DNA from 3 places in the Pseudomonas sp. G7(2022) genome. Region 2 is predicted to be linked to each of the others. Evidence: riboswitches for the same ligand, from Rfam matches in the RefSeq annotation. Region 2 holds a riboswitch; each other region holds the start of a gene.
What was found. Region 2 has a riboswitch for cobalamin ahead of cobO (cob(I)yrinic acid a,c-diamide adenosyltransferase). Riboswitches for the same ligand answer to the same signal wherever they lie in the genome.
Positions count from the first base shown of each region.

Region 1: linked by a shared signal. The riboswitch ahead of NE357_RS15435 (CbtB domain-containing protein) and the one ahead of cobO (cob(I)yrinic acid a,c-diamide adenosyltransferase) in region 2 are both predicted to bind cobalamin.
Region 3: linked by a shared signal. The riboswitch ahead of cobW (cobalamin biosynthesis protein CobW) and the one ahead of cobO (cob(I)yrinic acid a,c-diamide adenosyltransferase) in region 2 are both predicted to bind cobalamin.

Region 1 is NZ_CP109659.1:3,431,169-3,433,426, forward strand. Features, by position in the region: gene NE357_RS15430 (IS3 family transposase) at 1-480, shown strand, start outside; cobalamin riboswitch at 916-1,137, shown strand; gene NE357_RS15435 (CbtB domain-containing protein) at 1,260-1,457, shown strand; gene NE357_RS15440 (CbtA family protein) at 1,469-2,170, shown strand; gene NE357_RS15445 (cobalamin biosynthesis protein) at 2,167-2,258, shown strand, end outside.
Region 2 is NZ_CP109659.1:1,848,345-1,850,602, reverse strand. Features, by position in the region: gene NE357_RS08395 (cobyrinate a,c-diamide synthase) at 1-831, opposite strand, end outside; gene cobO (cob(I)yrinic acid a,c-diamide adenosyltransferase) at 828-1,439, opposite strand; cobalamin riboswitch at 1,521-1,746, opposite strand; gene NE357_RS08385 (hypothetical protein) at 1,913-2,258, shown strand, end outside.
Region 3 is NZ_CP109659.1:3,428,399-3,430,656, forward strand. Features, by position in the region: gene cobN (cobaltochelatase subunit CobN) at 1-105, opposite strand, end outside; gene cobW (cobalamin biosynthesis protein CobW) at 109-1,182, opposite strand; cobalamin riboswitch at 1,282-1,491, opposite strand; gene NE357_RS15425 (transposase) at 2,097-2,258, shown strand, end outside.

The DNA.
Region 1 (2,258 bases), 1.6 Mb from region 2:
TGGGTCAGTGATATCACCTATATCTCAACCAAAGAAGGTTGGTTGTATCTCGCAGTGGTTTTGAGCATTCAGACGCGCCAAATATTGGGCTATAGCCTGTCGGATCGGATGCCCGACGATTTGGTCGAGAATGCCTTCCTGAATGCCTGGAGCGCCTGTTCCGGCTCTAGTGGTGTGGTTTTTCATTCCGACCAAGGGCGTCAGTATGCGAGTAGCAAATTCCGACTGGCCTTGGCCAAGAAAGACTTCACGCAAAGCATGAGTCGAAAGGGAAATTGTTGGGATAACGCAGTGGCTGAGAGCTTTTTCGCTACTCTGAAAAGGGAGGAGGCGTATGGCGTCTATCCCAGCAAGAGGCTGGCTCAACTATCAATCGCTAACTACATCCATGGGTTTTATAACAGCAGCCGACTGCACTCTGCCTTGGGGTACCGTTCTCCGAACGAATACGCCAGGGTCTTAAGGCAGGCGGCTAAATAGCCAGCTTCTTGGCGTCCGTTGTGATGGGGCAGGTCCAACCCACAACAAAACCAAAGCCAAACACGCCCTGCTCCCCCCACTCAAACCATGAGCGTTAGCTCGAGCACCGTTTTTGATCGCAGGGCCCGTCGGCAGGCTGAGTGGAGGGATTGATCCGGGGGTGGGAGCGCAGCGACCGTGCGGCGCAGCCGCATGCATCGAGAGGAGGTGCAGCGAAGCAAACCGTAGGCGATGCCCCCGGATCAATCCCGGAGCGAAGGAACCCGAGCCACAGCGAGGGCCGTACGTCAGGGCTCAAGACCTTTGGTTACTTTGGGCTGGGCCGGCATTCCGGCGTTTGCCAAAGTGACCCGCCGTAAGGGCGGAACCCTAAGTGGCCGTTACCGCAGCAACGGATCTGCCCAAAAATTGACTATATTCCCCAACCCATGGTCTCCTACACAACTTGTTACGGGTGCCCTTCACAGGGTGAAACGGGAAACCGGTGAATCATGTGCTTTACTCTAAAGCCATGTCAGTCCGGTGCTGCCCCCGCAACGGTAAGCGAGCGAAGCGTCAGATCCACTGTGCCCAAGGGCATGGGAAGGTGACGCTTGCAGGTCGGCCAGACGCCAACCCCTCGTGAGCCCGGAGACCGGCCCGCAACACACAGTACGCATCTTGCGTCACTGAACATAACAAACCCGCGGTGGGCGGGCGCTGTTCGAACCTCTGCGTGCCCGACTCGCAGGGGTTTTCATGCGCTCCATTCACCCGCTGACACTCCAGAGGGAAGCGCCATGTCGATCATCAGCAGCACCGGCAGCAATACGGACAAAATCTCCAGCACCACCACCCTGAGCCAACGCCTGACCGCTGCGATCTTCGCGTCGATCCTGGGCGCAAGCCTGGTCTACTTCGCCGGTTTCTCGCACATTGAAGCGGTGCACAACGCCGCGCACGATACCCGCCACAGCGCTGCGTTCCCGTGCCACTGAGACCTGACGACATGATCAAGCGTATTGCGCAGACCGCAGGTTTCACCGGACTTCTGGCCGCCCTGCTGTTGACCTTGCTGCAAAGCTTCTGGGTTTCGCCACTGATTCTTCAAGCCGAAACCTACGAGAAATCCGAACCGGTGGCCGAAGTCCACGAACACGCCGCCGGCACCGCCGCTCACACCCACGATGCCGAAGCCTGGGAACCGGAAGACGGCTGGCAGCGTGTGGTGTCCACCACCGGTGGCAATCTGGTCGTCGCCGTGGGTTTCGCTCTGATGCTGGCCGGTCTGTACACCCTGCGTGCGCCGACCAAGACCTCACAAGGTCTGCTCTGGGGTCTGGCCGGTTACGCAACTTTCGTGCTTGCACCGACCATGGGCCTGCCGCCTGAACTGCCGGGCACTGCTGCAGCTGATCTGGCGTCGCGCCAAATGTGGTGGATCGGCACCGCCGCATCGACCGCTGTCGGCCTGGCGTTGATCGCGTTTGGCGGCAACTGGCTGCTGAAGATCCTCGGTGTGGCGATCCTTGCCGTGCCGCATGTGATCGGCGCACCGCAACCGGACGTGCACTCGATGCTCGCCCCGGAAGCACTGGAAGCCCAGTTCAAAATCGCTTCGCAGCTGACCAACGTCGCGTTCTGGCTGGCTCTGGGCCTGATCAGCGCCTGGTTGTTCCGCCGTAAAAGCGAAGGTCAGTACCACGCATGACCGATGACAGCGCAGCGCCGACCTTCGTGGTCGGCCTGGGCTGCCAGCGCGGCTGCCCGGCCAGCACGCTGCGCGCCTTGCTTGACCA
Region 2 (2,258 bases):
TTGCGCATCGCGGATCGGCGAGAAGAAACTCAACTCGGCGCCCATCGCCCGCAACAGATCGAGACTGGCACCGTAGGTGAACGCGAAGGCTTCGTCGCGGGCAACGGCAATTCGCACGCCTTCGAGCAACTTTTCAGTCTCAACGATTTCTGGCGCGGCGAATTCCACGGCCGGCGGCAGCGCTACCTCGCAGGTGCCGGCCAGCGCTTCGGCGGCGGCGTCGAGGCGCACGTCGAGGTCATTGAGTTCGCTGGCCTGCACCAGACCGAGATGACGGCTTGGCAGTTCGATCCCGGTTTCACGGGACAGCGCGCCGTACCAACGCAGGCCTTCGGTCAGGCTGCCTTCGAGCAATTGCGCATGGCGCACGGTGCCAACGCGGTTGGCCAGTACCCCGGCGAACGGCAGGTCCGGCTGATAACGCGCCAGGCCCAGGGCCAGTGCGCCGAACGTTTGGGCCATCGCGGTACCATCGATCACGCCGAGCACCGGCACGCCGAAATGCCGCGCCAGATCGGCGCTCGACGGCGTACCGTCAAACAAACCCATAACGCCTTCGATCAGGATCAGATCCGCTTCGGCGGCGGCTTCCCACAACAGACGTCGACTTTCCTGCTCGCCGACCATCCACATGTCCAGTTGATAGACCGGCGCACCGCTGGCGCGCTCGAGGATCATCGGGTCGAGAAAGTCCGGACCGCACTTGAACACGCGAACCTTGCGCCCCTGATTGCGATGCAAACGGGCCAGCGCGGCGGTGACGGTGGTCTTGCCCTGACCGGAGGCCGGCGCGGCGATCAGTACCGCCGGGCAGTGACGTGGTTGATTCAAAGTTCGACGCCTTTCTGCGCTTTGATGCCGGCCTGGAAGGCGTGCTTGATCATGCCCATTTCGGTGACGGTGTCGCCCATCTCGATCATTTCCGGCTTGGCGGCGCGGCCGGTGACGATCACGTGCTGCATCGGCGGGCGGGCCTGCAGATCGCTGAGCACCTGATCCAGATCGAGGTAACCGTGCTTGAGGGCGATGTTCAGTTCATCGAGCACCACCAGACCGATCGACGGATCACGCAGCAGCTCGCGGGACACTTCCCATGCAGCTTCGGCGGCGGCGATGTCACGCTGGCGGTCCTGGGTTTCCCAGGTGAATCCCTCACCCATCACATGGAAGCGCACCTGCTCCGGGAAGCGGCGAAAGAACAGTTCCTCACCGGTGCTGTTGCGGCCCTTGATGAACTGCACCACGCCGCACTGCATGCCGTGGCCCATGGCGCGGGCGAGCATGCCGAACGCCGAGCTGCTTTTGCCTTTGCCGTTGCCGGTCAGCACCAGCACCAGGCCGCATTCATCTGGCGAATTGGCGATGCGCTCGTCGATCACGGCTTTTTTACGCTGCATGCGCGCGAGGTGACGCTCGTCGCGTTCGGGGGAATCACTCATGGGGAAGCTCTCCGTTGAGGCTGGATAACGGCGGGCAGGCACAAGAACAGACGGCAACAAGCCTGGCATCGCCCACCGTGATGCCGCTGGATGGATCAGGCCGGTCTCCGGGCTCATGAGCGGCTGGTGCCTGGCTGCGCGCCTTCCCGCTGTTAAGCAGTGGCATCCGACGCAGCTTTTACTCATTTACCGTTGCGGGGGCAGCGCCGGGATCGTGAGGGTTCATCGCTTGAAGACCCGCCTCACCGGCTTCCCTGTTTCACTCTGTCGACATGCGCCACAGAGCACCTGAAACAAGCCGCGAAGGTTAGAGGGTTGGGGGTGGAGCGTCAATTGAAGAGGGGCTTGTGCGGCGAATAACTGCCGCCGATCAATTAACTGACGCCAATCTTGTGCCACACTGCCAGCAGTGATATCAAAGAGCCATGCTTTTTGACTGCAGAGAGCACATCACAATAACAAGGGAGAGCACCATGCAAGGCATGATCATCAGCAATCCGCGGCTGGAATTCCTGCGCCCGGTGCTGGAACGCTGGTTTGACTGTATCGACCGCTACAACACCGTGCGTGGCGACAACGACACGCCCTACTGGCACGACGAAAAAGCCAACCTCGGCCTGCTGTCCGCCGCCGCATGGATGGCCGAACTGGTCACCCTGCGTGACACCGCCACCCGCAAACAGAATGAGGAAGGCGAACGCAATGCCCGTGCCGACCTGTTCCTGGCCGGCGCCGAAGATCGCGCTTACATTCAGGCGACCCAACGCTGGCCGCGCGTCAACAACCTGAATCTCACTCAGGCCCTGGCCGATATCACCA
Region 3 (2,258 bases), 1.6 Mb from region 2:
GGAATCGCCGCTGCACAGGATCACCAACTCGGCGGGGGTTTGTCCCAGGTCGGCAATGTTGTCATCCGACACGAAACCGCCGGGCTGGGTCCTGAGCAGGTGCATGGCTTAAACGCTGAGCGCGGCGCGCAGTTGCGCTTCGAGTTGAGCGGCATCCAATTCCTGACCGATCAACACCAGACGCGTCACGCGTGCCTCATCAGCGCCCCACTGACGGTCGAAGTGCTTGTCGAAACGAGTGCCCACGCCCTGGATCAGCAACCGCATCGGCTTGTTCGGGATCGCCGCGAAGCCTTTGACCCGCAGGATGCCGTGCTGGACCACCAGTTGCGTCAGCGCATCGAGCAGCAGGCTTTCGTCGGCTTGCGGCAGTTCGATGGAGATCGAGTCGAAGGCGTCGTGATCATGGTCATCGTGATCGTCATCGCCTTCACCGTGGTGGTGATCGTGATGGCTGTGGCGGCTGTCGATGTGTTCTTCGGAACCGGCACCGAGGCCGATCAGCACGTCCAGCGGCAGGCGACCGTTGCTGGCTTCGATGATTTTCACCGCAGGCGGCAGCTCTTCGGCGACTTCCAGACGCACACGAGCGAGGTCTTCAGGGCTGGTCTGATCGGCCTTGTTGAGGATCACCAGGTCGGCGCTGGCCAGTTGGTCGGCGAACAGCTCGTGCAGTGGCGATTCGTGGTCCAGGTTCGGATCGAGTTTGCGCTGGGCGTCGACCTGATCCGGGAACGCGGCGAAGGTGCCGGCGGCCACGGCCGGGCTGTCGACCACGGTGATCACCGCGTCAACGGTGCAGGCGCTGCGGATTTCCGGCCACTGGAAGGCTTGCACCAAAGGTTTTGGCAGGGCCAGGCCCGAGGTTTCGATCAGGATGTGGTCGAGGTCGCCGCGACGGGCCACCAGTTCGCGCATTACCGGGAAGAACTCTTCCTGAACTGTGCAGCACAGACAGCCGTTGGCCAGTTCGTAGACGCGGCCGGTGGCTTCTTCTTCGGTGCAGCCGATGGTGCACTGCTTGAGGATTTCACCGTCGATACCCAGCTCGCCAAACTCGTTGACAATCACCGCGATGCGGCGGCCCTGGGCGTTGTCGAGCATGTGCCGCAGCAAGGTGGTTTTGCCCGAGCCGAGGAAGCCGGTGACGATGGTGACGGGGAGTTTGGCCAGTGTTTTCATCGGATGCCCTTTGGCAAGGTGGCGGGCATACGGGACGAGACCGGCAACGCGGGTGCGTGCCTGGAGAGTTCGCCACCGGATCACCCCGCCCGGTTGAAAGTGAGAATCTGTGACGAGGCAGGTCTCCTGGCTGACGGTGTTCGGGCCTTGGCCCGGGGTTAGCTGCGCCTTCCCGCTGGCTCTGGATTGAGTTGGCAGTGGCGTGGCAGCGAACAGCACCGTTCACAGTTGCGGGGGCAGCCGCGGCTTGGACCGCGTTCCCTTCTTAGCTTCGACGTGGGCCGAAGAACCTCGAAAGCGCAAGGCTACGCATGGGTTCGTGATGGGTCAATGGTTGGTGCTTTTTGGTTTTGTGGGCATATCCGTTGCTGCGGTAACGGCTTCTTATGGTTTCGCTCTTACAGCGACTCACTTTTCCAAACGCCGAAAAGTAAGCAAAAGGCTTTTGCCCCGGCGTACGGCACTTCGCCTAGGCTCAGTGTTCCCTCGCTACGGTGTCCATCAGGGGGCATCGCCTACGGTTTGCTTCGCTGCACCTCCTCTCGATGTATGCGGCTTCGCCGCACGGCGCTGCGCGCCTACCCCCTGATGGACACCTCCGCTCGGCCTGCCGAAGGGGCTAAAGATCAAAAGCAGATCAAGAGCCAGATCAAGAGCCAGATCAAGAGCCAGATCAAGAGCCCCTCACCCTAGCCCTCCCGAAACGTCGGACCGCCCGTAGGGAGAGGGAACCGACCGAGTTGATTGGGAGAGTTGTGCCGACTTGCAATACCGAGTCGAACTCAAGTTTTGAAAAGCCCACAAATCGGCTCCCTCTCCTTGGGGAGAAGGCTGGGGTGAGGGGTAAACCTGGACCTGTCCCGTGACAACGGACGCCAAGAAGCGATACTTAAATCGCTATCTTGGAGGTTGCCATGTACCCAAGCACTCGCCGTAACTACACCGATGAGTTCAAGGCTCAAGCTATCGCACTCGCGGAAAGCGTTGGTAGAACCGAAGCCGCACGTCAGCTCGAGATGTCCGTGAAAACGCTCGATAACTGGGTTGATGCTGCGCGCAAGGGATTACCGTTGAGT